Regions from separate parts of the Paenibacillus sp. FSL K6-2441 genome, predicted to be linked through region 2. Evidence: a T-box and tRNA genes for the amino acid it is inferred to sense, from the RefSeq annotation. Region 2 holds a T-box; the other holds one or more tRNA genes.
The links. A T-box is a leader RNA that pairs with one kind of tRNA and senses whether it is charged. The one in region 2 lies ahead of tyrS (tyrosine--tRNA ligase), so its partner is inferred to be a tRNA-Tyr.
Positions count from the first base shown of each region.

Region 1: it encodes a tRNA-Tyr, which carries the amino acid that the T-box ahead of tyrS (tyrosine--tRNA ligase) is inferred to sense. The anticodon was not compared.

Region 1 is NZ_CP150174.1:3,803,965-3,819,787, forward strand. Features, by position in the region: gene NSQ80_RS17535 (extracellular solute-binding protein) at 1-1,241, opposite strand, end outside; gene NSQ80_RS17540 (carbohydrate ABC transporter permease) at 1,388-2,311, opposite strand; gene NSQ80_RS17545 (sugar ABC transporter permease) at 2,289-3,278, opposite strand; gene NSQ80_RS17550 (transposase) at 3,717-4,964, opposite strand; gene NSQ80_RS17555 (GntR family transcriptional regulator) at 5,104-6,354, opposite strand; gene NSQ80_RS17560 (Ger(x)C family spore germination protein) at 6,971-8,164, opposite strand; gene NSQ80_RS17565 (GerAB/ArcD/ProY family transporter) at 8,157-9,260, opposite strand; gene NSQ80_RS17570 (spore germination protein) at 9,285-10,958, opposite strand; gene NSQ80_RS17575 (hypothetical protein) at 11,488-11,859, shown strand; gene NSQ80_RS17580 (metalloregulator ArsR/SmtB family transcription factor) at 11,931-12,302, shown strand; tRNA gene NSQ80_RS17585 (tRNA-Leu) at 12,533-12,616, opposite strand; tRNA gene NSQ80_RS17590 (tRNA-Leu) at 12,640-12,725, opposite strand; tRNA gene NSQ80_RS17595 (tRNA-Cys) at 12,736-12,809, opposite strand; tRNA gene NSQ80_RS17600 (tRNA-Gly) at 12,821-12,895, opposite strand; tRNA gene NSQ80_RS17605 (tRNA-Gln) at 12,901-12,972, opposite strand; tRNA gene NSQ80_RS17610 (tRNA-His) at 12,995-13,070, opposite strand; tRNA gene NSQ80_RS17615 (tRNA-Trp) at 13,102-13,175, opposite strand; tRNA gene NSQ80_RS17620 (tRNA-Tyr) at 13,183-13,268, opposite strand; tRNA gene NSQ80_RS17625 (tRNA-Thr) at 13,272-13,347, opposite strand; tRNA gene NSQ80_RS17630 (tRNA-Phe) at 13,368-13,443, opposite strand; tRNA gene NSQ80_RS17635 (tRNA-Asp) at 13,460-13,536, opposite strand; tRNA gene NSQ80_RS17640 (tRNA-Met) at 13,572-13,645, opposite strand; tRNA gene NSQ80_RS17645 (tRNA-Val) at 13,734-13,809, opposite strand; tRNA gene NSQ80_RS17650 (tRNA-Glu) at 13,900-13,971, opposite strand; tRNA gene NSQ80_RS17655 (tRNA-Ser) at 13,990-14,081, opposite strand; tRNA gene NSQ80_RS17660 (tRNA-Asn) at 14,148-14,220, opposite strand; rRNA gene NSQ80_RS17665 (23S ribosomal RNA) at 14,364-15,823, opposite strand, start outside.
Region 2 is NZ_CP150174.1:2,887,085-2,902,907, forward strand. Features, by position in the region: gene NSQ80_RS13275 (Asp23/Gls24 family envelope stress response protein) at 91-453, opposite strand; gene cax (calcium/proton exchanger) at 592-1,662, shown strand; gene NSQ80_RS13285 (YlaN family protein) at 1,744-2,034, opposite strand; gene NSQ80_RS13290 (HPr family phosphocarrier protein) at 2,217-2,462, opposite strand; gene NSQ80_RS13295 (aminopeptidase) at 2,545-3,660, opposite strand; gene NSQ80_RS13300 (hypothetical protein) at 3,818-4,690, opposite strand; gene NSQ80_RS13305 (diguanylate cyclase) at 4,875-6,869, opposite strand; gene rpsD (30S ribosomal protein S4) at 7,338-7,937, shown strand; gene tyrS (tyrosine--tRNA ligase) at 8,378-9,631, opposite strand; T-box leader at 9,701-9,969, opposite strand; gene NSQ80_RS13320 (transglycosylase domain-containing protein) at 10,141-13,260, shown strand; gene NSQ80_RS13325 (NADAR family protein) at 13,673-14,230, opposite strand; gene NSQ80_RS13330 (hypothetical protein) at 14,820-15,536, opposite strand.

The sequences.
Region 1 (15,823 bases), 920 kb from region 2:
TTCAGTACAGGAGACCGGACGCCTGTATCGGCGATCAGTTGTTGGATCTCCTCGCTGTACATCGCGCGGATGTACTCAAATGCAGCTTCCTTGTTCTTTGCATCCTTCGGTACGGCATGGAACGCGGCGCCGATGGTGATATTGCCGGCTTTGCCATTCGGGGACAGCGGAATTTGCGACATTCCGTAATCGATTCCGATTTGCGAGCTCTCGATCGCACGCCACGGTCCATCGATCAGATATGCGATTTGTCCTTTTTTAAACGCGTCAAAATACGTTCCTTCAGTAGTGTTCACCATCAATCCAGCCGGATGGTTGGCGTTAAGCTCTTTCAAGAACTGTACCGTTTCTACGTTGGCATCGGAGTTAAAGACAGGTTGGCCTTGATCATCCGCAAATCCTCCGCCATTGATAACAAGCAAGGTACCATACCGCAAATACCCGCCGGCATTCGGCCCGGCATAGACCCCGCCGCCGTAGAACTTCCCTTTGCCTGCTTCCGTTACCTTCTTCACGTTAGCCAACAGCTCATCCCAGGTTGCTGGCGCTTTGTCCGGATCCAGGCCTGCCTCCTGCACCAGCTTCTTGTTCCAGAACAAGCTGCTAACGCCAGGTTGCGAGGCAAAACCGTAAATTTTGCCGTCATACTCCATCGGCTTCCAGGCTGCCGGGGCTACTTTTTCGCGAATTTCTTGGGCCATGTCGTCCGGGAACGGCTCAAGCAATCCCTGTTGGGCAAACCCAGGCATTTGTGTTTCCCCAACGATGATGTCGGGCATGTTTTTCGCCAGGAATCCCGCTGTTTGCTTCTGGATCAGCGGTTCGCCCCAACCCCAGTCCTCGGTTTTGACCGTAATGTTTTTGCTTTTCATTTTCTCGTTGATAATCGATTGATAATAGTACGGGAAGACGCCGGCTTTTTTCAGCGGCTGACCAGGCGTATAGTTGTAATCCTCCTCTGTAATCCGGGGATTCAGCGTCTCGTCGGCGATCGTTTTTTCCTTGCTTTTCTCCAGCAGCTCGCTCAGCACCCCGACGCCAATCGCTACGGCTCCTTCATTTAATACGGTAATGGTAGCGCCTTCAGAAGAGGACGAACCTTGATTTCCTGATGCTCCATTAGTCCCTGGGTCGTTCGCAGCCTGGTTGCCTCCGCTGTCCCCCCCTCCAGATCCGCAAGCCGCTAATAAGGTGATGAGTAACAGCGATAGAAACATGACGTGGAACTTTTTCAACAACATGCTTGAACCCCTCCAAAAGTCATTTTATTCAGCGTGAGTGTCCATTAAGTCAAGTTTTCAATACGGGTGTTGAACTGTTTTCATCGATTCGATCCATAACGGACCGGTAGTGCAACTTCGACATAAAAAATGAGTTCCCGGGCTTCCTAACCTTTGATCCCTGTGTTCGCCAAGCCCTGCACAATATACTTCTGGAAGAAAGCAAAGATCAGCAGTGCTGGAATCGTGATGCCAAGGCTCAGGGTAATAATCATCGGATAGTTGATGACGGCGCCCGGGCTTGCTCCAACGGAGGAAATTCGCGTGATCGCCGCAGGAAGCGTTTGCAAACTGTCGTCTGTTGTATAGAAGAACGGGGTAATAAAATCGTTCCACGTTCCGAGCGCTGTCGTAATCGCGATAAACGCCATAATCGGCAACTGCAGCGGGAAGAGGATCTGGAAGATCAGTCGCAACGTCCCGGCCCCATCCACAATTGCAGCTTCGTCGATTTCCAGCGGTACTTTTTCCAGCGACTGCTTCACCAGAAACGTCCCCATAATATTGATGCTAGGCCCACCGATCAAGTAAACCCACCAGGAGTTCAGAATACCGGTTCCGCCGGTAAAGATATCGTTTCCCCCGGCAAACGGGAAGCGGGCAAATTCAAGGTAAGTCGGAATGATCGCCAGCGTCCCGGGAATCATCTGGGTGGCAAGCATGATCAGGAAGATCGTATCCCGCCCTTTAAACCGCAGCCGCGCGAACACGTATCCAGCCAAAAATGAAGTCAAAATTGCCCAAAACGTGTTGTAAGCTGTACGAATCAGCGAGTTCTTCATATAAGTGGCTACTGCAGCATCCGTGGACCCAACGATCAGCGCCTTGAAGTTCTCCAGCGTTGGCGCTTTAGGAAGCGGGAAGATGCCTAACACCGTTGAGGAGAATTCTGTCTTGGTGAAAAAACCGGCAAGCACCATAAAGATCAACGGATACAGCAAAATGAGCCCAACGCCAAGAAGAATGAGATGTCCCAGTAAATGAACGGGCTTAAACTGTTTGCTAACTTTAGCGTTCAGTGGACTGGGCATGCGGGAGCGCCTCCTTTTTCGCGGGTTTGACGGGCTTGATCGGAATGCTTGTCCGACGATCGGATTTCGTTGACCAGTTGTAGTACAGCACAGTCACAACAATAACGATCAAGGCCATGATCAGTGAGGAAGCGCCAGCCATCCCCAAATTGAAGTCCCAGAAGCCGTCCCGGTAAATACGGAACACCAGCACTTCGGTTTGCCCGTAAGGCCCGCCGTTCGTGATGAATAATACCTGCTCGTAAATCTGGATCGCTGCGATCAAGTTCGTAATGACGATATACGTCGCGATGGGTTTTAACCCTGGCAACGTGACATACCGCAGCTTATGCCACCGTCCCGCACCATCGATTTCCGCCGCCTCGTACAAGGACAAATCCACGGATTGCAGACCGGCCAACCAGATTAAGGCTGCACCGCCTACCCCTTTCCAGACTGAATAGACCACAATCCAGAAAATGCCCCATCCGACGGAGTACTGCCATACGATCGGTTCCTTGCCCATCGCTTTCAGCAGGTTGTTGATGACCCCATTGTTCGAATCCAGAAAAATGTTGAATACTTGCGTGGTCGCAACCGTTGCCGTGATGGCGGGGATGTACCAAATGGAACGATAAAACCCTTTGCCGAACAGCGGCAGGTTCATCAGCAGTGCAGCAAAAAAGCCTGCTCCCAGCGTAATGACCGTGACCAGTCCGCCCAGCCAGATCGACCTCCACAATGCATCCGTGTACACCGGGTTTTGAAAGAAGCTGATGAAGTTATCGAACCAGATGAAATTAGGTGTATCTGCCAACCCCACCCATTCGAAGAACCCTAACACGAACCCGAACAAAGTGGGAAAACCCGAAACCACCAACCATGCCAAAAACATCGGCACGAGGATAACGGCGGCGATCAAAGCATCTTTGTGCTTCCCTAACCTGCGCTGCGTTGCTTTTCGCTTCTGTAATCCCGCGGTTTCCATCGTCCAAGCAACCCTCCTTACTGTGAAGTGCACTGATAAAGCTTTTGTTCTAAGTTGTATTATCTATTTGTAATATTAACTATATTTCACTATGTCATTTATGTCAAGAATTAGATATATCATTTATTGCTAATTTAGCATAAGAAAAACGCCTGGCGGCGTCCTTTAGTTCGTACGATTTAGTTCATACGTGCAAAATAGCCGGGTGTGGGGAACAATCTACATCCGGCTTATTTTCTTACGTCACTAATCCTGTACTCGTAACCATGAATTCCTTTGTAATATTCCTGGTACATGCCTCCTCCACATTCTTCGCAGCGGAATTGCGGAGGTACGGTTGGATCTCCATCATCCATCGCATCGAAATTCCGAACGACATTCAGCGGAATCTCTTCTGTTGTATGACATTGAAGACAAATGTAGGTTACTTTCGCTTTGCTATGCAGCCCGCTTTGCGGCTTTTTCTTTTTCTTCGCTACCTTTCGTTTCTTTGACACCGGCGACATCCCGAATCATCCTCTCCAGACATGCCTTTGAGGTGGAGCACACCGCGTACTTCACCTTCAACTTCCCATCCTCAAGGCAGGCTTCTCCCTTGTATTCGTAATAACTTTCGCATTTTGGGCAACATGGCGGCTTCCCCGTCTGCTCCTTGATCCGTTCACTCCACGTTCTGCGTTTTAATATCCGCTTTGCCTTGACAATCCATCTTCTCGCGGCTTTTTGCCACTCACTGACTAACTTCTTGCACAGGCTCTTGATCCGCCGCGAATAAACCCCGTAGTAACGGATCGTTTTGAAGTTTTCATCCGGAATATGCCGCACAAGTCTACCCATAAATTCTTCTACCGAAATCGTCTCGGTCTTCTCTTCCCCGTCATTCTTATCCCGGTAACGAAATGTCACCTTTTCTCCGTCATACGCTTCGATCCGGCTAACCGCTATCGCTGGTCTTCTCATGTATCGCCCGATATACCCGAGTTGCTGCTTGACGTTCCCTTTCTGTTTCGGAGCATGCACATAAAAGCCTTCTCCGTTCTCGCAGTAAGCTTTTTGCAAACGGGACTGCACTTGCTTTTTCTCTTGTTCACTTAACTTTCGACGAATCAGCTTCAAAACAACCGTCTGCCATTGCTTACGCAGCATCTCGAACGGAATAAAATCGTATGTTTTCCACTCGCCGGTCTTCTTCATTCCTCCCATCGTTACAAGCATATGTACATGAGGATTGAAGTTAAGCCGTGCCCCAAACGTATGCAACCCGGCTACGATTCCGGGAGTTACCTTATGTTTCTTCTCAAAATGTTCTTTGACTAAGCGTACCGCTTCATCCATAAATTCTTTGAGTAATTTTGCCCGATGGAGCAGAAAGATTTCCCGTAATCCTTCGTCGATCGTGAAGACGACATGGCGGTGGTTGACTTGGAATACATCTTGTTCCAGGAGACGTGCCCATTCCTCTGTTTCTCCGCATGAACAGGTCGTACAGAATCTTCCTTTACAACGATACGGAACGAGCCGTAGGTCATGACATCCTTCACATACCATCAGCTTAAAACCGTTTCTGGGATCCCCGCATCGACGGAACTTCTCTACTTCTTTCCGCACATTGGCACGCAGCTTGCCACCATGTTTTGCCACAAACCGATCCCAGTGCCCTCGCTCATCAAAGAAGATTCGTTTCAAAATGTTCGTCTCCATATCCTAACCTTACCAAAAACAGAAATCAGGCGGAAGACCTGCTCCCACCCCAAAATTTATAAATTCTATAATGTTAAAAAAGACACCTAGCTTGCAAGGGCAAGCAGGTGCCCTGTCAATCTACTTACTTTACTCGTTTTGCAAGGGGTCCCGTAGATTGACTTTCAATTAATTTTGGCTCCAGGATGACTTTAGTATACCCCGCATCCTTAAGCTCAGGCTTCTCGAGAATGTCCCGCAAAATCCGGGCTGCGGCTTCTCCCATCTCGATTTCCGATTGCGAAATATGCGAGAAGAATCCCCATTCATGCAGCCCCGGCGAAGGATCATCAAACGTCAGGATCGAGATGTCCTCCGGCACCCGAAGCCCTAATTCTTTACATATTGAGTAGATGTGCAGGCCAAGCCGTCCGTTCAGTGTGATATAAGCGGTAGCAATCTGGTTCTTGATAAACCGGTACAAGGGGTGCTTCTTGTCGATCTCGCTGTAATCCACATTGAAATCGGTGAGGATCAGTGCCGGATTAATCATCGCTCCCTTCTGTTTGAGCGCCTCCATATATCCGTTAATCCGTTCCTCCACTGTAATTGTAGGCAACGGCGAATCGGAGCAAATGGCGATGTCGCGATGCCCCAGGCCCCACAAATAGTCAACGGCAAGCTGTCCGCCGATTAAGCCGTCGCTGCGCGACAAGTTCGTAGCTACTCCCGGCAAATACCGATCGAGGAGCACAAACGGGTAACCTCGCATCTTCAGGGCTAAAATTTCCTCATTGTACGTTTCCGCATCACTTGGGAAAATAATCAGCCCGGCGGCCCCTTTGCGAATCAGATCGTTGATCGCTTCCTTCTCCCGGTCAATGGAATTGTACGTCAAGACGATCTGCAGGCTGTATGGACTGTCTTCAAGGATGTTATTAATTCCTTGAAGCAGCCGAATGGCAAAATAGTCTACCAGCATCGGCATAATTAGCCCGATCGTGGTGCGCCCCGGAATATGGGATGCGGCTTCGATCCCTCCCAGCGAAGGGTCAGCTCCCCCTCCGTTTAACGCTCCGAGATGATGGACCGGCGCCCCCGCATTTCCGTCCAGCACGGGCCATGATCCCCCCTCCGCCAGAGAGCCTTGATGGCGTTGCAGCAGCTCACCGATGCCTTCGCTGACGAAGCTTCCCCGCCCGGGGATCCGGTAGATCCAGCCGTCCTTCGCCAGCTGCATCAAGGCATTGGCTACCGTAATTCGGCTGACGTCGAACTGTTCCATTAACTCTTTTTCCGAGGGGATCTTATCGTTCTCCCGCAGTTTGCCCTGCAGGATCATTTCTTTGAAGTGCTGTTGAATCTGCATATATAACGGTTTACGTTCGTTTTGCATAAGGCTTCTCCTATCTTATTTCTCCCCATATATTCACATTATATCATTTATAGCATTTCGTCAATCTATTTCAAATCATTCACTCGCTTGACATTGACTATTGGATATATTAAACATATTATACACGTTCTATCGTTTTCTTTACACTTTCGTAAAAAAAGGAGGGGATTTGTGATTCAGCGCTTCAAGGAACCTGTCTACGAGCGATAACCCTAATATGAGGATACGAGGTGAACGCATTTGTTTCGCAAAATAACGATGACTTGTCTCATTTTATTCTGCACCATGTCCTTATCCTTAGGTACCACCTCTGCATCGGCACAATCCTCAGTGGAAACCGCGTCCAAGAATACGATCAGCTGGCCTGAATCGCAAGCGCTCCCAAGCTTCGGGAAAGTAAAACGGCTGGATGTGGCCGACGTTACAAAGTCTCCGCCGGGAACGCTTATCTCGGATGGTTCAGCAGCGACGTTGCGGGTGAATTCAGCTCCGTAGAAGTGACCTACACCTTCAGCGAAGGCGACAATTTCCGATACAATCAACATCGCAGGGCCAAAGAATCGGTTGGGGATTCAATCGATCCTTTGGCCCTGCTTTGGGCTGTCGAGGATGCCGTTCATTTCTTGGATGCACCGTAATCCGTAATCGTAAAGTCGATGTCAAAGGTCACCGGCGTACGGCTAAAAACGTCGTCCCAATGGCTTTCGACTTCCTTCCAGTATTTAGGGTGCGTGATCCTCAACCGGTTGCCGAACCCAGCCACATCGGTTTTATATTCTGACTGCATTTTATGCATCGTCGTCTCGAGCATTTGGTTTAGCCTTTTTTCGAAGATCTTCTTTGCTTTCTCCAAAAATTCGGTTTTGGAGGGGTCTTCCTCAAGATCCCAGTTTTCGATTAACCGCCCTTCCGATTCAATCTTGACATGAAACGAAAGCCGCCCTTCCTCGATCCGGGGGGTGATTTGCGTCTTCTCGTCTTCAACCTCGTAAGTGATCGTTTCATTTCGCCAATCATAGCTTTTGATCACCCCACCTTCAACATCGCCTTGAATCCAAGCAATGCTCTCCACGTCCGTTTGATCCAATGTGCCGATCCATTTGCCGGTCGACCCTTTGATTATCCCCGCTCCCGTAAATTTCGTTTCCCCACCGTACTTAGACACCTCCTGCAGGAGAAAGCTCTGCTTGGTGCCCAACCTCTCATTCAACTCGGTCAGATTCACCTCATTCATAATTTTGCCGGTCCTAAAACGTTCTTGCAGCATGTCCCTCAGCTTGAAAGCGGGGGGATCTCCGGAATACGCCATTTCCAGCGTTTTTCTCGCCTTCCCTTTGCTCAATAATACGATGCAGCTAGGGCGTGTATCGTTATCGCGAAGCACGAAATCCATCAGTTTGTCGATGCTCTGCTGACGAACCAGCTCAGTAGATACGACGATCACCTTCAAATGCTGGCCGATGACCGCCCGCTTCAGGCGAAGCGAATACTGCCGCATGATTTCAAACAGAGAATCCCCGGTTTCCGACATATTCAGAAATTCGCTTTTCCTCCCTTGACCCCCTGATTGTTTGTCGCTGCTGAAGTTTCCCATCGGAACGATCTGGATCGTAGCCGTAATCAGATTTCGCTTAGGATAATTTCCTCCTTGTTTCTCCAGCTCCCGTTCAACGGTCGTCGGTTCTCCCGCATCCAAGGCCAATCCGATATACAAGCTTAAATCTTCAATTTCTTTACTGCTCCAACAACCTGTTTGCAACGCAAGCAGGCCAGCGGCAAGAAACAGCGACAAAATACGGCGCTTACGCATTCGGTTTGAGTCCCTTCTTCCGAATTAGGTATATGGTGGATAACGGAACCGTAACTAAAGCGAAAATTATCATGCCGGTGTTTCCGACGGCGCTGCCAAGCGTAAATAAGTCGTTCATGTTTTTGGGGACAAGAGCGACGATAAAAACCACCGGCATCAGTGTAAAGAGCGCGGTTGGGAATTTTATGCGCATTATTTTCGATACGCCCAAGACCGTCGTAAAGAAAAAGATAGTGAAATTGCAAAACATCTGCATTAACCAGATGACCAAAAACGGAAATTCAAGTCGTTCAAAAAACAAACCGGTGACTTCAAAGCTTCGCAAAAGATCAAGCGTCGGCCAGGTGCTTCTTAGAACGGCGTCAACCGACATGCTTCCCACGACGATCACGGTGGCGCAAAAATAAAGAACGAACGGAATACTCAAGCCAGCCAATATCGCCTTAACCGCTTTCTCGGGGTGCTCCATATGGCCAACTAAATACAAAACGACTTCACCGCCCGCAAAAATAAGCATTGTCGATTTCAAGCCATTGAACACCGGAGGCAATCCTTCACCGAGAAAAGGCCGCAAGTGATTGATATCAAACATCCTCATGCTGAAAAATAAGCTAAGCAGCAAAATCAGGATACTCACAGGAAAAATAATTTGACACAAGCGGGCAATGCTGTTGATTCCTCCAGAAATCAAATAGGCCGCCGTCCAGATGAACGGAATAATGACAGCCCATATGGGGGTACCTTCCAGCAATAAAAAGATATCCACCTCTGCCAGAGCGCGAATCTCAAATCCGGCCAACACCAGAAAATAAACGGTTAACAGGAGGGACATTATACTGCCCATCACTTTCCCGACAATTTTTTGAGAAAACTCGAAAATCGTGCTTCCCGGAAACTGCTGGCTTAATTTGACCATGAGCAGCACCGCGAGCATCACAACGACGCCTCCCAGCAATACAGACAGCCAGGAATCCGGGGTACGCATTTTTTCGGTCACATCCCGGGGCAACGTTAGAATGCCAGCTCCCAGAACACTGTTGGTCATAAAGATGACCGCTTGCGATGAGGTGATTTTGTCGTTGGTGCGAATAAACAAGTGATCCCCTCCTAGCTTTTCGGTTTAAGATCTGCGTTGTTTGCGGACCGTCTTCAACAATTCGGGTCTGCGTTTCATTAATGTCAAGGGCGCACGGACGAACAAGTCCTTCCAGTCGCCGATACGGATCGGCGAAAAGGGCGTGACATATGGCACACCGAAGCTTTCCAGCTTGGTCAGATGGCTGCAAATCAGCAAAAAAAACAATATCGTACCGAATATCCCCAGTACTGCTGCAAAAAACATGCCTACGAATCGCAACATACGCAATGTGATTCCTGCACTGTACATCGGAATCGAAAAGGAAGCGATGGCGGTTACCGAAACGACGATGACCAGAAACGGACTAACGATCCCCGCCTGAACGGCGGCCTCTCCGATAATCAGACCGCCGACGATGCCCATCGCGGAGCCGATGGGCCTGGGCAGCCGAACCCCCGCTTCCCGCAAAATTTCGATCGAAACTTCCATGATTAATACTTCGATCAACGACGGAAATGGAACCCGTTGGCGTGCCTCGATAATCGTAATGGCTAATTCTGTCGGAATCAGTCCGGGATGAAAAGAAATAAATGAAATATACATCGATGGAATTATGAGAGACATAAATGCCGCAACAAAACGCAGCATCCGTAAAAGTGACCCTGCCATCCATCGTTCGTAATAATCTTCCGGGGACTGCAGCAGCATGCTGAAGGTCACCGGAACAATGAGCGCAAAGGGGGTTCCATCCAGGAGTAAGGCGATTCTCCCCTCCACCAAGGCGCTCATGACCCGGTCCGGACGTTCCGTATTTTGCGCCTGTTGAAAAGGACTTAGGATGTCGTCTTCGATCAGTTGCTCGACATAGCCGGATTCGGCAATGTAATCCAGATCGATCTTGGCGATGCGTTGCTCCACTTCCTGCAGCAACTCCGGATTCACAATGTTTTTCATGTAGACGATCGCAAGATCTCGCTTGATTACGTTGCCGACAACGTATTTCTTGATTTCCATTTGTTCCGTCCGTCCTTGGAGCCGGAGCATCGCTGTATTATCGCTCAGGATTTCGGTAAAGCCCAATCTTGGCCCCCGCAGCAGCGCTTCCGAAGTTGGCTCCGTTATCGCCCTGGATTTCCCGCGGGGGGTGCCCACAAGCAGCGCGCACGCCATTCCTTCAACCATTAAAGCCGTATACCCTGCGAGAATCGATTCTCTGAGTTCCCGTTTGCCAACGACTTCCGTTAGTTCGGTAACCGGCAGTAGGTTTTGTTTGAAGTAGGAAACTAACCCCTCCTCCGGGGGAAACTTCATCCCTTGCTGCGCACTGTTATCCGACTTCAGCATAAGCACTTGCATAATGTGGCTATTAATCAACTGTTCATCTTGCATACCGTCAACAAAGATCAGTACCGCTCGCGCACCAAACCCGGCGAGTTCGTATTCTCGAAAATGAACGTCGTCATTTTGGCCGATCGTCTCTTTAAGATGCATAAGATCGGTTTCATATTCGCCGGACAGCTGCGAATCCGTACTATTATGAGTTTCCAGAAAAACACGGTCTGTCGTTAATCCTTCCCTTGAGCGCCCGTGCTTATCCGTGACAATCGAGCGAAACCAGCGATGCAACGCAAAAATGAGGAGAGGAATGAGCAGAGTAACCCCGGCCAGCATGAAAGTCGGCCAGTCGGGGATATATTCTGTGATTGTCGACCACACGATAGATCACCTTAATCATTTATTTGGATTAATTTCCCCAAAAACGGTTTATATATTCATTTCCTTTCCGCGCTGTGCAACGTGAGTCTGGTTTGCCGGGGAGCCTTACATCAACTATTCCTTCCCTAAGCTTTCCTCGGCTCCAAAGGATAATTTACACACGAACGCTTATTCATATATGATCATATGGGGATATATAGATCACGCCCTATGGTGTATGTCAATGATATTTAATTCGCATCTTCATTATTCGCGAAAGAATCTGAACTTATAACACATGATCGGAGCGATATTTTTATGAGAAAAGTATTTTCTTTATTACGATGTTTACCTTTGTCTCTCCAACGATTACCTCGGCGCATACCAAGCTGACCTCTTCTTCCCCAATGCAGGATGAAGTGGTAAACACTGCAATCGGCCAAATTCGGCTGGAATTCAACACCACCTTACCGCCTGGTACGGCAATATAGGGCTCATTACGTACACGCTTCATTTTCTTGCGGTTGCAATCTGGTCCGGCACATTGCTGGTGGCAGGTTGGTTTAAACCTGTACACTCCTGGCGCCGCTTCCTGTCATGGTTCCACCCCGTAGCAACGCTCGCGATGCTGGTCATTGTACTGTCCGGACTTTACTTGACAAATGCGGTTGCGCCCGAATACCTAAATGCTTTGGCCCTTCCTTATGGACAAGCAATCCCTATGATTCATCAGGGTTATGAAAATGCGGAGCTTCAGCTCCGCCTAAATGCGATGATCTTTATTTATATTGTTATTGCATTGGGATATATCGCCGCCATATTTTACTTGTTCCAAAAAAACAAAAATGCGTATCTCGCCGTTTCGCTCAGCGTTTTGCTCGTTATAGCCTTATATGTTATTGTGATGACAACAGTCGCTTAATTGTAATAATTTCGTTTAACCAATCTTTTTTTGATAAAATGATGCAAACGCCTTACAGAAGGGGATAGTCCATGACACAGTCCATAAATACAGCGAAAGAATGTGATACGAACTGCTCGGGCACACTCGTTGATTTAAAAGCTATCAAGGCGGAGCTTATCGATAACCAGGCAGCGGTTCAATTTGCCGACTGGTTTAAGGCTTTCAGCGATCCGACGCGCGTCAAAATCATCAGCGCCTTGCTAAAAAGGGAGCTTTGCGTGCACGACCTGACAGTGCTCCTCGAAATGGGTCAATCGGCCGTTTCTCATCAACTGCGATATTTGCGCAACCTCAGAATTGTTAAGCGGCGCAAGGTTGGAAAAACGGTCTATTATTCACTTGACGACACGCATATCGAGCAAATTTTTTTGCAGACCCTTCAGCATACCAACCATGGATGATGCGGCCGGTGCCGCAAATGACAAGGACTCCCCCTCGCCATCTTCAATGGCTTGCGGGACAATCCTTGTTTGGGCTGCAGTCGCCTCTTCATAAAGTACAACCATGGCTAAAAAACGCTACTTTCTGCTGCTAGACTGAATAGTAGACACAGATTACACCACCGAGCATAATTTCCTAAACAATAAAAAAGCCCTTAGGATTCCTGATCCCAAGAGCTTAATTTCACAGTTGGTACCGGTGAGAGGACTCGAACCTCCACGGGTCTCCCCACTCGATTTTGAGTCGAGCGCGTCTGCCATTCCGCCACACCGGCACATATAAAGTTTTAATCAAAAGTGCGGAAGACCAGACTTGAACTGGTACGGTAGTCACCTACCGCAGGATTTTAAGTCCTGTGCGTCTGCCGATTCCGCCACTCCCGCGAATTATCAATGGAGGCGCCACCCAGATTCGAACTGGGGATAAAGCTTTTGCAGAGCTGTGCCTTACCACTTGGCTATGGCGCCATAATATAGAATGGAGCGGACGACGGGAATCGAACCCGCGACCCTCGCCTTGGCAAGGCGATGCTCTACCGCTGAGCCACGTCCGCTTAAACTGGGGATATAGGATTCGAACCTATGCATGACGGAGTCAAAGTCCGTTGCCTTACCGCTTGGCTAATCCCCACTATATTTGATTGAGAAAGAAATGGGGCGATCGATGGGACTTGAACCCACGAATGCCGGAGCCACAATCCGGTGCGTTAACCCCTTCGCCACGACCGCCATAATATAAAGTTCATCAAGAGAGAAAAAGTGGCAGGGGCAGCAGGAATTGAACCCACACCAAAGGTTTTGGAGACCTTTGTTCTACCTTTAAACTATGCCCCTAGAAAACTGGTGGAGGCTGATGGATTCGAACCACCGAACTCGTAAGAGAACAGATTTACAGTCTGCTGCGTTTGGCCACTTCGCTAAGCCTCCACGTGGTGCCGGCGAGAGGACTTGAACCCCCAACCTACTGATTACAAGTCAGTTGCTCTACCAATTGAGCTACACCGGCTCTTCAACATAATTGTTGAATGGTGGCTCGGGACGGAATCGAACCGCCGACACGAGGATTTTCAGTCCTCTGCTCTACCAACTGAGCTACCGAGCCTTAATATGAAATTAAATGGCGGAGCCGACGGGATTCGAACCCGCGGTCTCCTGCGTGACAGGCAGGCATGTTAGGCCTCTACACCACGGCTCCACACGAGAATAATGCCATCCTCTGGAAGAGGATAATTGCGGGGGCAGGATTTGAACCTGCGGCCTTCGGGTTATGAGCCCGACGAGCTACCGGGCTGCTCCACCCCGCGTCAATAATAATATTTTATTATGGGGTCCCCGAAAAGTAATCGGAATATACTTCAGAGACTCAACTTCACCCCAAAAAGTAAAGTTTTATGGTGGAGGCTGAGGGGATCGAACCCCCGACCCTCTGCTTGTAAGGCAGATGCTCTCCCAGCTGAGCTAAGCCTCCATGGGAAAAGACAAGTTATATTGTAACAGATCCCCCATTCAGAAATCAAGTCAGTCAGCAAAATCAACTTGAAATCATGAAGGGAAGAAATGACCCGTAGGGGATTCGAACCCCTGTTACCTCCGTGAAAGGGAGGTGTCTTAACCCCTTGACCAACGGGCCATGTAGAAAGAATAATAATGGCGGAGAGAGAGGGATTCGAACCCTCGAGACGCTTGTGACGCCTACACGATTTCCAATCGTGCTCCTTCGGCCAACTCGGACACCTCTCCAGATATAGGATCCCAGGAAGTTATGAAGTGTATCTCAGAAGTATAACCTACTTCCTGGGACTTTGACTCCCCGAACAGGACTCGAACCTGTGACAACTCGATTAACAGTCGAGTGCTCTACCGACTGAGCTATCAGGGAACATTATGAAGTTTTCAAGGTTGAATCCTTGAAAACTGGATACGAAACTAGATTTGCATTTTAGCCCCTATTCAGTTCCCGGGGTCCCCGAAAAGTACTCGGTGTACTCTCCGAAGCCTCCGCTTCACTTTTTGGGGTGAATTTTGGATAAGCCCTCGACCGATTAGTACCTGTCAGCTCCATGCCTTACGGCACTTCCACCTCAGGCCTATCAACCTTGTCGTCTTCAAGGGGTCTTACATACGGGGAAATCTCATCTTGAGGGGGGCTTCACGCTTAGATGCTTTCAGCGCTTATCCCGTCCGCACTTAGCTACCCAGCTGTGCTCCTGGCGGAACAACTGGTGCACCAGCGGTGCGTCCATCCCGGTCCTCTCGTACTAAGGACAGCTCCTCTCAAATTTCCTACGCCCACGACAGATAGGGACCGAACTGTCTCACGACGTTCTGAACCCAGCTCGCGTACCGCTTTAATGGGCGAACAGCCCAACCCTTGGGACCTACTTCAGCCCCAGGATGCGATGAGCCGACATCGAGGTGCCAAACCTCCCCGTCGATGTGGACTCTTGGGGGAGATAAGCCTGTTATCCCCAGGGTAGCTTTTATCCGTTGAGCGATGGCCCTTCCATGCGGTACCACCGGATCACTAAGCCCGACTTTCGTCCCTGCTCGACTTGTCAGTCTCGCAGTCAAGCTCCCTTCTGCCTTTGCACTCTTCGAATGATTTCCAACCATTCTGAGGGAACCTTGGGGCGCCTCCGTTACTCTTTAGGAGGCGACCGCCCCAGTCAAACTGCCCGCCTGACACTGTCCCCGTACCGGATTACGGTACCAGGTTAGAACCTAGATACGATCAGGGTGGTATCCCAACGGCGCCTCCACCGAAGCTGGCGCTCCGGCTTCCTAGGCTCCCACCTATCCTGTACAAATCGTATCCAAGTCCAATATCAAGCTGCAGTAAAGCTCCATGGGGTCTTTCCGTCTTGTCGCGGGTAACCTGCATCTTCACAGGTATTAAAATTTCACCGGATCTCTCGTTGAGACAGCGCCCAAGTCGTTACGCCATTCGTGCGGGTCAGAATTTACCTGACAAGGAATTTCGCTACCTTAGGACCGTTATAGTTACGGCCGCCGTTTACTGGGGCTTCGGTTCACAGCTTCGGGCTAAACCCTAACCGCTCCCCTTAACCTTCCAGCACCGGGCAGGCGTCAGCCCGTATACTTCGCCTTGCGGCTTCGCACAGACCTGTGTTTTTGCTAAACAGTCGCTTGGGCCTTTTCACTGCGGCCCCCTCGGGCTATTCACCCTACCGAGGCACCCCTTCTCCCGAAGTTACGGGGTCATTTTGCCGAGTTCCTTAACGAGAGTTCTTCCGCGCGCCTTAGAATTCTCTTCTCGCCTACCTGTGTCGGTTTGCGGTACGGGCACCTTCTCCTGGCTAGAGGCTTTTCTTGGCAGTGTGAGATCATGACCTTCGGTACTGTAAATTTTCCCTCCCCATCACAGCCTAGCCTTATCGGTGTGCGGATTTGCCTACACACCAGCCTCACTGCTTGGACGAGCATCCATCAGCTCGCGTCACTACCCTACTGCGTCACCCCAT
Region 2 (15,823 bases):
TCTTTATGCTTACTGCATATGCCAGCAATCCGGTCATTCGAGGCCGAAAGCGAAACTCAGGTATGCTGCAGAAGGTCAAGGAAGGGGCGATCAGATTTCATCGTCCTTAAACGCCACGCCCTCGACTTTCACGTTCACTTCTACAATTTTAAGTCCCGTCATGCTCTCTACCGCTTCTCGAACATTTTGCTGAAGCATCCGGCAAACTTCGTGGATCGGCGTCTCATATAACACGATAATTCGCAGGTCGATTGCCGCCTCCAATTGACCAACTTCGACCGTGACGCCCTTTTGCACATTTTTGCCGCTTAACCGTTTAGCCCAACCTTCGGAAAGCCCCCCGGACATCGCGGCAATCCCCGGTGTCTCTAGAGCAGCCATTCCGGCGATTTTGGCGACAACATCGTCTGAAATCCGAATTTGCCCGCTATCCAACTGCAGTTGTTCGGTCATGGTCATTCCTCCTTCAACCTCATTAATTTCATTGTAAATCGGAAGTCGCATTAAAGCAAATGTAGACCTTTCGATTAATTTTGAGTAAAATTGTTACATTCAGTTTATTGCCAAAAAATGACTAACTCGAGGTGTTCCATGAAAAAGTTTATTTCACCCGCATTGTTGCTGATTTTCTTTGCACTTAGCGCCATGGGGCATTACGCGCACTGGTCAGCAACGTTAGAATTTGTCATCTCCGCGATCGCCGTCATTCTTGTCGCGGGCTTTCTCGGCCGGGCAACGGAGAGCGTGGCGCATTACGCGGGTCAACGCCTGGGCGGCTTCCTAAATGCCACCTTCGGTAATGCGGCCGAATTGATTATCGCCATCATGCTGGTCCGCGAAGGGCTGTTCGACATGGTGAAGGCCAGCATTACCGGGTCCATCATCGGCAACCTGCTGCTCGTGCTGGGGCTCAGCTTGTTTGCGGGAGGCTTAAAGCACAAGGTGCAAAAATATAACGTCACGTTAGCCGGCATGAACGGCTCGCTGATGATCGTAGCGATCATCGCATTGTTCGTCCCGGCGATCTTCCTGCAAACCCACGTGCTGCACGAGGACGATCGTTTCGCGCTCAGTTTGGTTGTTGCCGGCGTTCTGATTGTCGCCTATATCCTCTGGCTGATCTTCTCCATGATCACGCACAAGAACCATCTGGCAGATATTAGCGAGAAGGACGCGGAAGAGCTTCCGCATGAACATGCCCCGGCCTGGTCCAAGGGGAAGTCGATTTTATATCTGGTGATCGCTACCGTTATGGTTGCGTTCGTCAGCGAATGGTTGGTACATACGCTTGACACGCTGACCGCCGATTTCGGTCTGAGCGAGTTGTTCGTCGGTGCCTTTGTCGTTGCGATCGTTGGTAATGCCGCCGAACACAGCGCTGCCATCATGCTGGCGATGAAGAACAAAATCGGGGCAGCCGTAGAAATCGCCGTCGGCTCTAGCTTGCAGATCGCTTTGTTCGTGGCTCCTGTGCTCATCTTCGTCAGCCATCTGTTTGGCAAGCCGATGGATATCGTATTTACCGTCATCGAGTTGGCCGCGATTGGCGTCTCGGTATTTATCGCCAAATCCATCACGCAGGACGGCCAAACCAACTGGTTTGAAGGGGTACTGCTGCTGGCGGTCTATATGATTCTCGGCGTTTCGTTTTATCTCGTATAACCCTCAACAACAAAACAAGCGTATGTCTTCGGCAACTTCCGAAGCATACGCTTGTATTATTTAGCAGCAACAGCAAATGCCTTACTGTTGTCTATTGTTCATGGCTTCATACAGCGAGGCCAAATTACGTTCCAATCTGCTGAGGATTTGTTTACCTACCGTTTCTTGAATAAGTCCGACGCGAATTGCGTAATCTACTTGTCTGGAGAATCCATACATCTGGGTATCCAGCACTTCCTCATAGAGAGGGCAATAACGTGTGGCCAAGTTCTCCATCTGTACTTCGATCAGCTTCTCAATTTTATCTGCATCTTCTTTCAGAAGATTAAGTGCCTTCAGGTTTAGTTGCTCCTGCAACTCAGATGAAGTCATGCTTCTTCCCCCCTATGTCCAAAATCGCCTACCATTCATCTCTAATCTTAATATTAGACGAAATCGAAAGCCAATACAAGAACCTGCTTAAATTAACCTATCTATGAAAAACCGCTGAGTACCGCTGTTCGCAGGCATTAAAAAACACCCCCGACCTAAGTCGGGAGTGTTTCTCATTGACATTAATCGGCAACAACTTTGACGTCCAACCCGTGTTTCGCAAACACTTCGGTTACGGCTTTCTTCGCTTCTTCCGCATCCGGTCCGTGAACGTGAAGCTCATAGCTCTTCGTATTTACGAGCGTGGTGAAGAGGCCGAGGATACTTTTTACATCGATGTACTTATTGTCCGCTTGAAGCACAATGGAAGAAGTGAACTTGCCTGCTGTTTGGGCAATTTCGACTACCGCTTCATTGTTCGTGGCCATAGGATCCCTCCGTCTTTAACATTGGAAATAACATACTTCAATCATACATTGAATCCGCTTTCCTAGCAAGGAGGATTTCTGATTACTTCAGGTTTTCCGGGTTCAATCCCTCAAGCTCAGGCAGCACAAAAATGCCATCCTTACGGATCAGTACATCGTCAAAATAAATTTCTCCGCCGCCGTAATCCGGACGCTGGATCAGCACAAGATCCCAGTGAATCGAGGAACGGTTGCCGTTATCGGCTTCCTCATAAGCTTGACCTGGGGTAAAGTGAAGGCTGCCCGCAATTTTCTCGTCGAACAAGATGTCCTTCATCGGATGCAAAATATACGGGTTGAATCCGATCGCAAACTCCCCGATATATCTAGCCCCTTCGTCCGAATCCAGGATTTCGTTCATCCGTTTCGTGTCGTTGCTCGTAGCTTCAACGATCTTACCGTTCTCGAAGCGGAATTTGATATTCTCGAACGTAACTCCGTTGTACAGCGTAGCCGTATTGTAGCTGATCGTGCCGTTTACGGAATCGCGGACCGGAGCCGTATAGACTTCACCATCCGGGATATTCCTTTGACCGGAGCACTTGACCGCCGGAATGTCTTTAATCGAGAAGGTCAGGTCGGTGCCCGGAGCAACAATCCGGACTTTGTCCGTTCTGTTCATCAGATCGGCCAAGGCATCTTGCGCCCGATCCATTTTGGCATAATCCAGGTTACATACGTCAAAATAGAAATCCTCGAACGCTTCCGTGCTCGTATTGGCCAATTGGGCCATGCTGGCGTTCGGATAACGGAGCACCACCCATTTCGTACGTTTCACCCGTTGTTCGCTATGTACAGGGTGGGAATAAAGCGAATTGTACAGTTTCATCTTATCTTCGGGTACGTCGGACAGATCGTTGACGTTAGAACCCGCACGAATGCCGATGTAACAGTCCATCATTTGCATCCGTTTTAAATCGTATTCCGCCCAGGTTTTGATGCCGTCTTCCGTGGCGTATTTCAATTGCGCACGTTGTACAGCCCGGTCAGTAATCTCAACGAAGGCGTTCCCGCCCTTCTTCCCAACCTCTTCCACGACCGCTTTCAGCAAATCACGTTCATCGCCAATCATTTCGACCAGGACGTTCTCTCCCGGTTGTACATTTACGGAATAACCAACCAGGTTTTCCGCCAGCTTCTGAATTCTAGGATCTCGCATCTGGCTTCACACTCTCCTCAATATTCGTTGTGGGATTTGGTATTACAACCCGTGCCGGCCGTCCAAACACCCCATTGGTTTAACCATTGGTTAATTCTTCTGCTATTGTAGCACGATAGGGTCGGAAAGTCAGCCTAACCTAGGATGTCACTCACGCCTACTGATAACCCTCAAACCGGTTATCGGTTCGCAGCACCTCCCGCTGCGGCACGCCTTTGGGTGACAAATAATTCAACGTCGTCTCCGAGGTCAGCCTGGAAGGTAATCCCGATTTGCGGTCAATCGTCAAATGGTAGACGACGGTCGCTTTCATTTGCTTCAGCATGACCGCTAACTGCTTGCTGCCCGTCGTCCAGATCTGCGACAACTCGTTTCGCAGCTGCTCCTTCTGTGAAGCCGGCACCTGTTCTAATTGCGCCAGCCCGGCCTCACGCGTGAGCTCCATTTCCGACAGCAAGCGATCCTTTAACCGCATGGTAGCTTCGGCTGGATCCATCTCGATCCGAAGCACCTTCGTCCCCCGTGCAGCACCGCTCTCGGAAGTGATCGTTTTCTTAGCGGCCATTCGAATCTCCTCTAGTTGTTCCAGCGGGTTCAGACGGACCACCCCTTGCAGCAGCGCATTGTGGTCATCGGATTGCACCAGCCAGTTCCCGTGCTCTAACCGGAGCTTTGCTTCCCAGCCATTCGGCTCTGCTAATCCCGCCGTTTGCAGATGGCCTGCAGGGTATCCCGCCCGCTGACCCATCGGCTCGCCTCGGATACTTAATTCCCTATGCTCTTGAAGACGTCCCGTATAACTGAAACTCTCTTCCAGCCCTTGCCCGTTTCCGCGCTGCAAGGCGGCTAAGCCGCGAAAGGTTAACGCGTCACATCCCGCCAGCCCGGACCAGGTGAAGTCAAACCACTGCTCCGGCGTCCTCGCTTCGTTGATCCCGCACGACGCCAAGATTAGCGTGACTAGCAGGCCATAGATGATCTTCCCTAACCGATATTTATACGTTGGCCTTCTCCGTGATATCCCCTTCATATGCAAGCCCCCGCCTGAAAAAATAAACCCGGTTCCCCACCGGATCATTCCTTTTGCTAGTTCTAGCAGTATCCTGCCACAGGGACGGTCACTCTATTCGCAGGTTCGACCGGCAACCCAAAAAAGAACGCTCCCGCCGTCCATATGTCCGGTCGAGAGCGTTCTATACCAATAAAGCAACCATTTACGAGGAGGGGGCGTCCTCTCTGGATCCGACTTGCGTCTGGTTCCGCCCGTTGTTCTTGGCTTTATACAGCGCCATATCCGCCTCATAGAAAAGCGACTCCACGCTAAGCTTCTCATCGCCCTTTACCCACTCAGCAATACCGCATGAGACGGTCACCGGCGGATCGGTATCCATCGCGACGCGCAGCCGAATCGTTTCTGCGATTTGGTAGCTGTTCTCAGCGCTTGCACCGGGCAGGTACACCGCCAGTTCTTCGCCTCCCCAGCGGGCGGCGATATCTGTCTTGCGGATTGAGCTCTTGACGATTGCGCACACCTGCTTCAGGATTTTATCCCCGGTTTGGTGCCCGTACGTGTCGTTGACTTGCTTAAACTGATCAATATCCACGATGATTAAGGAACCGTTCGTGTCTTTCTTCTGGAATTCCTGGATCGCATCATCGACGTAATGGCGGGCGTAAAGTCCAGTCAGCATATCGCGATTGGCCATCCGGCGTACCTCCGCATGCAGCGACGCGTTGGCGATTGCAAGACCGATGTGTGAGGATAAGACCTGAAGCAGCTTGTAATTATCATAAGAAAAAAAGCGGGTCTTGCGGTGCGCCAGCATGATTACCCCGTTCACTTCTCCCCGGACGAACAAAGGTGCGGTGATCAGCGAGCGGGAGTTCGTCTCCTCCATAAATCTCGAGGATACCTTCCCATAGGCTTGAAAGTCCGACAGAATGATCGGCTCCTGCGTGGAATATACCAGCCCGCTGAATCCATAGTTTTTCGGAAAATGCTCCTTCGACAGCCCCGGAACATTGCTGGACACAATCTCGAACGTTTCTGTCTCTTTGTTTAATTGGGAAATACAGCAATACTCCGCCTGAAAAATCGATAGCAACTCTTCGGTTGCAAATTGGAAAACTTCCTTGAGCCGCAGACTTTGATTCAGCCGTTTCGTTAATTCATTGATCAGCCTCAGCTCGTTGATCAGCAAATTCGATTGTTCATACAGCTTCGCGTTCTCAAATGCCGTGCCGGCCGTATCGGCCAGCATGCCGATCAGCTGCAAATCCACATCATCGATCTCCTCACGCTGGATGCGCAAGTGGAAAACCCCGTACACCCCTTGTTTGCCACTGAGAGGTACGGCGATTTCCAAATTTCTTTCGCCTTCTCCCTTCGGATCCACGGTTTCCCTGACCTGCATTCTGCCCTCCATGAAAGCCCTCACGAGCAGCTCATCGCCTTGTCCAAGCAATTGAAACGATTTAACCCGCGGATCGAGACTTACATGATCCTGAGACATAAGCAACTCCAGACGGGCATTCGGATACATGCCGGACACCCGCTCGAACACCTCGGTCAGGACCGAATCCACGTCGATCTTATCATGAAGCTTCTGCACCATTTGAAAAAGCTTAGAGCGGCGCTGCTCCTCCCGCTTGGCTTGCTGCTGGATGCGGACCAAATCCGTAATGAACATTCCCTCAAAGCAACGATAAAAACAGGTTTGAAACAGCCGGGCCGCCATCTTGGCTAACAAGATCGCCTCTGAAGTGCAGCTCTCACGCATGAGACAGCCAAACACCGCAAACAACTCGCCATGAATGCGTGTATACACCGGTACAGCCGCATAAACTCCGTCGGCCTTCTGGGCTGCGATGGCTTTGCGCTCATACAAGCTCTGCTTGATGACCTCTTCCATTCCGCTAGGCCAGGAACGTTCCAGCGGTTGCCGCGGGTTCAACGAATCGGCAAGCAGCTTCTCGCCGCGGCTGCCGGCAAGGAAGAAATCAGCCTCGCCGAGTTCCGGCATATCGCTGATCTGTTTGCGCCATTCCGCAAATCCCTGTTGTAATATGGAATCGATGTAGGGAAAATCGTGGGCGTTAATATCTAGCTGCCGCAGCCAATCGGTATAATCGTTGACATCATCAAGCCGCGGCAGGCCGGAAGCGTTATTCAGGTTCAGCATCGGCTGACCCAAGGATTGATCGGCCATAAAAAAGCTCCTTTATATGCTGCGTTGGAATTGTAACCCTTCTGCGATAAATATTAAACGGACAAGCTCTTGTCCTGAAGTTCAAGCTTGTCCATCTCCGCCATATCCGATCTTGTCTGATATCTCTATTTTACTATCTTCCTTAGGGTTTTGCATTATAAATCCTAAGGTTTAAGGTATTTTTTTGGGACTAAAGCCCTATCGACAAAAATCCACCCATCTCTACAAAATCACTTATTGACTTTATAACCTCAATTCATATAATATATATTGTTGATGAAGACTGGATAGAGTCTTACTTAGGGCGTAACGCATGCGAGCACCCTCTCGGTTTTTGTTGCTGACGGGACAGCGGCTGAACTTTCCTGTCAGGGAGCGTATCATTATCTATCCTTCGCTCAACCAAACAAAACCCGCGCAAGTAGAACCCTAGACGAAATTTAACTAACAAAGGAGTCTACCTATACAATGGCACGTTACACAGGTCCTAAATTTAAACTCAGCCGCCGTCTTGGCATTTCCTTGAGCGGCACTGGCAAAGATTTGAAACGTCCGTTCCCTCCGGGGCAACACGGTCCTAACCAACGCAGAAAAGTAAGTAACTACGGAGCACAATTGCTCGAGAAACAAAAACTGCGCCACATGTACGGTTTGGGTGAGAAGCAATTCCGCACCCTGTTCGAGAAAGCGCAGCACATGCCTGGTATCGCGGGCGAAACGTTTATGATCTTGCTTGAAAGCCGTTTGGACAACCTTGTTTACCGTCTGGGCTTCGCGAACTCCCGTGCTGGTGCACGTCAGCTCGTATCCCACGGTCACGTAACGGTTAACGGCAAGAAAGTAGACATCGCTTCTTACCGCGTAAACGTTGGCGACGTAATCGGCCTTCGTGAAAGAAGCCGTGGTCTCTCTTCCGTGAAGGAAGCTCTGGAGAACCGTACGCATGTTCCGGCTTACCTGGAATTCAACGACACGACTCTGGAAGGCAAATACATCCGTTTGCCAGAACGTTCCGAGCTGTCGCAAGACATCGACGAGAAGCAAATCGTCGAGTTCTACAACCGTTAAGATTCGGAAGCAAACCGACCCAAGTTGTTCTCAACTTGGGTCGGTTTTTTTGTGCCTACCTTTGGCTATTTGGTCATAATGCTGTAATCCGTACACAATTGACTTTCCACCAGTCACTTACATACGGTCACTAACGTTTGGAACAGCTCATTTTGTAAGCGATCATCTTCGATCAGGTGCAAGCGTTCAATATGCTGCTTCGGAAAAATCAATAAATGCCCCTTGGTAGCCGGATATAGATCGAAAATACACAGAACATGTATTGACTCGTGTAGAACCACAGCTTCTCGGGTTTCTAATACATTGCAAAGTATACAATCAACCATCATTAGACCCTTTCTCTGACTAAAAGAGGAACAGTAAGTTCTGTTCCTCTTTTAGCTGATTATGCATGATTATATGCAAAAATTGGCGAGGGATCTTTATATAGTCCATTCCTCTTATTTTACCGACAACTTGGCAAATTTGCGTTTACCGACCTGGATGATCTCTCCGCCCGCCAGCTCTACTTCCGCATTCGGGTCGCTGATCTTCTCTTCGTTCAGCTTAACCGCACCCTGCTGGATGCTGCGTCTTGCCTCCCCATTTGATGCGGCGAACCCTAGCAACGTCAGCAACTTGATCAGACGGATTTTCCCATTGTCCAGCTCAGCGGCAGGAATTTCTTTCTCCTCGATATCCTCCGGCAGCGCACGTTGCTGGAACACCGTTACGAAATGCTCCTGCGCTGCATCGGCAGCTTCTTGACCATGGTACATCCGGACGAGCGTATGGGCCAGTTTCATCTTGGCGTCGCGCGGATGCACGGCTCCCGATTTGAGGCCTTCGGTGAGTTCAGCCAATTCTTCGAGGGACAGGTCAGTCACCAGCTCAAAATACTTCGTCATCAGCTCGTCCGGCACAGACATCGCTTTACCGTAGATTTCGTTTGGCGCTTCATCGATGCCGATGTAGTTGCCAAGGCTTTTACTCATCTTCTGCACGCCGTCCAAGCCTTCGATGATTGGGGTCATGATCGCGACTTGCGTGTCTTTGCCATATTCTTTCTGCAAGGTCCGGCCCATGAGCAAGTTAAACTTCTGGTCCGTTCCCCCCAGCTCGATATCGCTTTCCAGCGCCACCGAATCCATGCCTTGCATCAGCGGGTAGAAAAACTCGTGGATGCTAATCGGCTGACCGCTTGTATACCTCTTCGTAAAATCGTCGCGTTCCAGCATACGTGCCACGGTCACCTTCGCGGACAGCTTCACGACGTCGGCAAACGTCATCGGTGCCAGCCATTCCGAGTTAAAGTTAACTTGCGTTTTTTCCGGGTCCAGAATTTTAAAGATTTGCTGGCGGTACGTTTCCGCATTCCGTTGTACGTCTTCTTCGGTTAATTGTTTGCGGGTTTCCGATTTGCCGGTCGGATCGCCGATCCGCCCCGTAAAGTCGCCGATGATCAGCTGCACCTGATGGCCGAGCTCCTGAAACTGCCGCAGCTTCTGCATAACCACCGTATGGCCGATATGAATGTCCGGCGCGGAAGGGTCCAGCCCCAGTTTAACTTTCAGCGGCTTGCCGGTCACAACCGACTGGATCACTTTTTGCTTCAGCTCATCCTCCGGCACGATCTCCACAACACCGCGGGAAATCACCTGAAGTTGGCGTTCCACCTCGGCTTGCTGGGCCGCGCTTAATTCTTCCCATTTCATTGCTCTTCTTTCCCTCCATATTCGTTAGTCCTGCTTAGAAAACGGAACGCAAAAAAGCTCCTTCTCATCCCAAGGGACGAGAAGGAGCACTCGCGTTACCACCCTAATTAAAACCGTTTGCGGATCCTGCGGCGGATTGCCAGACGAACCGATGACGGTTTTCACTTCATTCACATAACGGGATTTCCCGGTACCGGACTACTGGCGCATTCTACGCGCGTTCCCCCGGACGGCTCCAGACGGTAATTCAAAAGGGATCCGCCCATTCGGTTCGCAGCAACCACCGATTCTCTGAGCGACGGGATTCCGCCTTCTACTGAGTCTTTCTAAGCCTTTGACGATTTGCAATTTAAAATATTATATAACACAGATGCATTCCCAAAGTCAAATCTACGAAAGCTAGGTCATGAGCAGGAACTAGGCTCCATCACACGCCAAAATACGCTGAAAAAACATCCAAATCCCCTTTTTTATGCTATAATGTTGCTGTTTATAAAGGAGGATCATGCATGGATCATGAGAACGACAAGAACTCCGGCAAGCTGCGGCGCAATAACCGGAGCGAAAAAAACTCAAAACCCGCCCGGAAGCGCAAAAAAGGCAGATTAGCCTGGGCGATTGTGGGTTGGCTCGTTCTGTTTGGATTTGCCGGCGTTCTGTTTGCCGGTGGAGCCGTATTCGGATACGTATCCTCCATCGTTAAGGACGATCCGGTACGGTCGCGTGCCGACATTCAAGCAAAAATCAATCATAATGAAATGACAGGTTTCGCCTATTTCCGTGACGGCCAGCCGATTGGCCAGCTTCGCTCGGAAGAGGATCGCCGTCCTGTCACCTATAAGGAAATCCCGCAAATCGTGCTCGATGCTGTGATCGCCATCGAAGACAACCACTTTGAGGAACACATCGGGATCGACTTTAAAGGGACGTTGCGAGCGGTTAAGCAGCGGGTGCTTAAAGAGGACGTGCAGACCGGCGGCAGTACGCTGACCCAGCAGCTGGCGCGACGCGTGTTCCTGAACCTGGATAAGACCGAAGACCGGAAGGTTAAGGAAATGCTGCTGGCACTTCGGCTGGAGCGTTTTTTATCCAAGGAAGAAATCATTACGGCTTATTTGAATAAGGTTCCCTTCGGCAACGGTTCGAATGGGTACCAGGTTTACGGCATCAAAGCCGCAGCCAAAGGTCTCTTTAACGTCAGCAATCTGTCGGATTTGAATATCGCGCAAGCGGCCTATTTGGCTGGTCTGCCTCAGCTTCCCTCCACCTATTCCGCTTTTAACGGGAAAGGGGAATTTAACGAGGAGGCATTCGGGCGGGCGGTCAAACGCCAGCAGCTGGTGCTGCAGCGCATGCTTGAGGAGAACAAAATTACGCAAGCGCAATATGAAGAAGCGATGGCTTTCGATATTAAAGGATCGCTGGCCAAGCCAACGAAGAAGGCTTATGACACCTACCCGTATCTGATGCTGGAGACGGAACGGCAAGGCGCGATCGTCCTTGCGATGCTCAACAATCCGGAGATGACCAAAGAGGAGGTTGCCGCCAACTCGGCCATCCTCGAGGAAGCTCGGCAGGAGCTGCTGACCGGGGGATACCGGGTGTACACGACCATCGACAAGAAGGTCTACAACGCCATGCACAAGGTATCGGAGAACGCGGACAATTTCTCTCCGTACAGTGAGAAGAAGGGCCTGGAGCAGGTCGCCTCGATGATGATCGACAACAAGACCGGCGCGATCCTCGGCATGATCGAAGGGCGCGACTTCTACACGGAGCAAATGAACTATGCGACGCAAATGAAACGGCAGCCGGGTTCTACGATGAAGCCTATCGCCGCTTATTTGCCGGCCCTCGAAGCCGGGTTAGTTCAGCCTGCCTCGATCATTGATGATTCGCCGATTATTTTGAAGGACTACCAAAAAGGCTTCCACATTCCTGTAAACTCCAGCGGCGGCTATAAAGGGCTTGTGACCGCGCGGACAGCTTTGAATGAGTCGCGGAATATCCCCGCGCTTAAGGTGTTTAACAATATCGTTGGCATCGACAAAGCTTGGGACTTTACCAAGAAGCTGGGCATCACTACGTTGGAAGATGAAGACTACAACGCGCAAACCGGCGTGCTTGGCGGCTTGAAATACGGTGTCACCGTTGAAGAACTGACCAATGCGTACAGTGCCATCGCTAACGGAGGGCAGTTTACCGACGCTTATATGATCGAGAAGATTACCGATGCGAAAGGTAACATCGTCTACAAGCATGAGGTTAAGCCGCAGCGGGTCTTCTCCGAGCAAACGGCTTACCTGATGACCGATATGCTTCGCACCGTCATTACGGACGGCACCGGTAAATCGATCAAAAGCGACTTCAAGAAATATGGCAAAATCCCGGTTGTCGGCAAGACCGGAACAACGCAAAACTACGCCGACGTCTGGTTTATGGGTTACTCGCCGGACGTCACACTGGGAGTATGGATCGGGTATCGCGAACCGGTGAACACGTTGTCGGAAGCCGGTAAATCCCGGGCGCGCAAAATTTGGGCGCTCGTTATGAACGAAGTCACCGAGAGCAGACCGGAATTGTTTGCGGCCAAAGCGTTCACGAAACCGGACGGTATCGTAACGAAAACAGTATCCGGCTATAGCGGGAAGTTGCCAACGCAGTTAACACAACAGGCCGGGAAGCTGGTTACGGATATTTTTAATGCTAAATACGTACCAACCGAACCGGACGACGTGCTGATTCGAGCTAAGTACGTGACGTACGAAGGCATCAACTACGTGCCGCTCGAAACGACGCCTTCGGATATGCTGCGTGAGAAGGTTGTGGTGAAGCGCGAAACGCCGATCGAAGTGCTCAAGGAACAGCTGGAGCAGGCGTTCGCCGGAATGTCCGGCAGCCACAAACCGCTGAGCTTCTATCTGCCGAAGGATGCCGGGGAAGATGCGCCTTACAAACCAGATCCTCGCGTCGATGACGGTCAGGCGCCTGCGCCTCCGGCGAATGTCGCCTTGTCTGCAGGCAGCGGAGCAGCTACGATTACGTTTAGCGAAAATACGGAAAAAGACGTGGTCGGCTACCGGTTGTACCGTGCAGACGACGGCGTGACGTTCCAGTATACCGGGAAAGCAGCGCTGGTTGGAGATCCGGCGGTCATTACAGACGATCGATCCGTTGGCTTCACCACCGCGTACTACGTCACGGCCGTTGACGTGGCCGGCAAGGAATCGGCGCCAAGTGCGATCGTCAACGTCTTTGGCGGCGGCGTATTCCCGGGCGGCGGCTCGACGCCGGATACGCAAAACGAGACGCCGGGCGGTAACGACGGCGGCATCATCGGCGACAATGGCAACAACGGTCCGCTTCCTGCATCACCAGCTAACGTGAGCGTGAAGAAGGACGACCGCGGATTCACGGTGAGCTGGGACGCGAACGGTGCTCTCGACCTGGTGACGAGCTACAACGTCTACGTGTCCGATGCCCAAGGCGGCACCTACACGAAGGTCGCTTCCACCTCGGACCCGCACTTCTCGTTCAAGACCGACTCCAGCTCCGTCTGGATCCAGGTCACCGCCGTCAACGTGCTGGGCGAATCCCCGCCGTCGGCGCCGGTGCAGTATAGTAAGTAATGCAAAAGCAGCAGGTGTGGGCCTGCTGCTTTTTTGGTGCTGCTTTTTTATTCTGCTCTTTCTTGTGTGATCTTGTGCTCGTGGGTGCTCCTATTTCATCGAACCGTGAAACGATGTTTCCTTAAGGCTGTCCGTATAAATATATATGATTTTTCGAACATAATTCGCTGCAAACTACCCATTTGGCGGAAATATATTCGATTTTTCACATAAAATCTCAAAGTTCGGGCTTCAAGGGAGCGATTATATATGAAATTTCATATAGAATGGGCCAAATCCGCCATATTTGAGCGAATATATTCGATTTTTCATATATAATTCCGTTTCGGCGAAATACTCACACCCCCATTCCACACGACAAATTGGGATAATAACAATCCTTTATTATTTGTGGGAAACAAGGGAACACCTCCTAGACTTCTCGCTCTTCCCAACCTAATGGAGGAATAAAGTAAGCATCGTACTGCTCTTTCGCCAAGTCCGTTAACTTCTCCTTCCACTGCCAGTACTCATCCAGATAACTTTCCCCCTTCCCCATTCGCCAAAATAAGCTGGTTGGATCCTCTTCCGGAAAAGCCACCCAAGGAGGTAATATAAACAATGCTTCTTCTGAGCCGGATAATTTTTCGCGAGTTTCCATCAGGTTTTTGCCGAGCCAATTTGCCCCAGACTCATCGCCGTTGTCACCCCAAAAGCGGTCATTCCTCGTATGTTCAATTAGCAAGCAATCTCCCGTAGATACTAGCAATCCCCTCAGTTCAGGATGCTGTTGGAATTTCGCCTCCACTGCTTGTCGCATGATTTCCAACTTCACTTGCTCCCAATCACTTAGAAGCGGCCGGGATCGATCTCTCCCCATCTGTGCAGCTTGAAAAGGGGTTTCCGCTTGTCTAATCGCTTCCTCATGTTCACTCCCCGCAAACTTCTGTGCCTGAAAAATAATGCTCCGACGTTGGCCAGACCTTATCATTTATCTCAATTGGATAAAGAGCAAAGTTGGTAAATTGTCCATAGGGACGATTTGTTTCGTAAAATCGGATCACTTTCTGATCCGCACGGACTTTCAACAACTCATTTCGGATGGACTCCGCCTTTTTTAACATTTCCTGTGCAATCCTTTGGATGTCATCCCTGTCTTCACCTCATCTCTCCGGCAAAGAATGTACTGGGGTGAATATCGATGGTTGTCAGCCTTCGTGCCCCTATTCTGATTCAATTTTCCAATTGAACATATCTTTAAAATCTTCGAAGCAGCTTGGACAAACCCAATAGTATTTGTCTTCCGTTGCGTAACCTTTATCACATTCCTCAGGGAATTTTTTCCAACAAAACTCACAATGGTCATGATCCCATGATTGATTCATAAGTAGGTAATTTTGAAATACCATCTTCTTACCCAATAAGTACTTTGCTTGGTTTCTTAAGCGCCAATCGTTCTGATGGCTCACTATGATCATCACTTTCCTCATGTATAGGTGAATATTTGCATCACCCACTTTGGATAATTCTCCGTATCAAGGCTTACCATGAAAAAGTGTCTTAGCTATTTTATGAAATCTTTAATGATTACCCTCTACTATGCTCTTAAAAATTTTCGGCGGAATCGTATAATCCAGATTAATGGTATGAATGCTCTTTTGATAACGGGATATAAAGCCTTCAACATAACGGAATAATTCCTCAAAATAGCCCTCCACACTTGGATTGATACGGGTTTCATTCCAACTAAGGTGATACAAGCCCCAATCAAACAAACGTCTTACTTCTGTCTCAAGCTTAGTCGACACAACTTCCGTTCCTCTTCCACCTGGAACTTTTAGTTTTAGAATTATGCTATCCAATTTCATGAGCATTCTAATAAGCTCTAGTGCATCCTCGGCGTACACATATACATTTTGTATTAAGGCATCGGGCCATTTCGTCATCAGATCTGCTCTCACATTTGGAGGAAGGTTTAAATAATATTCCTGATTTTTATTCCAATACACCTTTCTAATAACAAGAGGTGACTCCTTCCCGCTCTCATCAAGAAAGTTACGGTATTCGGAAAAAAACGACCATGAAATGATACTGTCTGCGGTCCATACTCTGCATCTTAACACCTGTTCCAAGGTTTTCTCTTCAGATAATTCATTCTCTTTACAGTACATAAAGATAGGTTCTTCCGTTAAATAATGCACCATAGCTTCTTGTCTTAACAAAAATAGCGGAGTGATTTTGGAACACACTTCTTCACTATGAATGGAATTACAGCTTCCTTTCACACTTTGACTCAAATTATGACTTCCCCCTTGGAATTGATACACTTGCATTTTGTAGATGATATTATTTATGAAAAGAAAAATGAATACACTTTGCATAACACTGGTCTGTTTCTTCTCTTTTGTCTAATTACGGACAATAGTATACTTCTTCCATGTTTACTTCATCACCTCTTGTATAACTGTCATATCGTCATCGTACTGGATAAGTTCGCGATGTTGGCGCCATGAAGTTAGTAAGTAATGAAAAAGCAGCAGGTGTACTCCCGCTACTTTTTTGTGTGATCCTGAGCATTTCATAA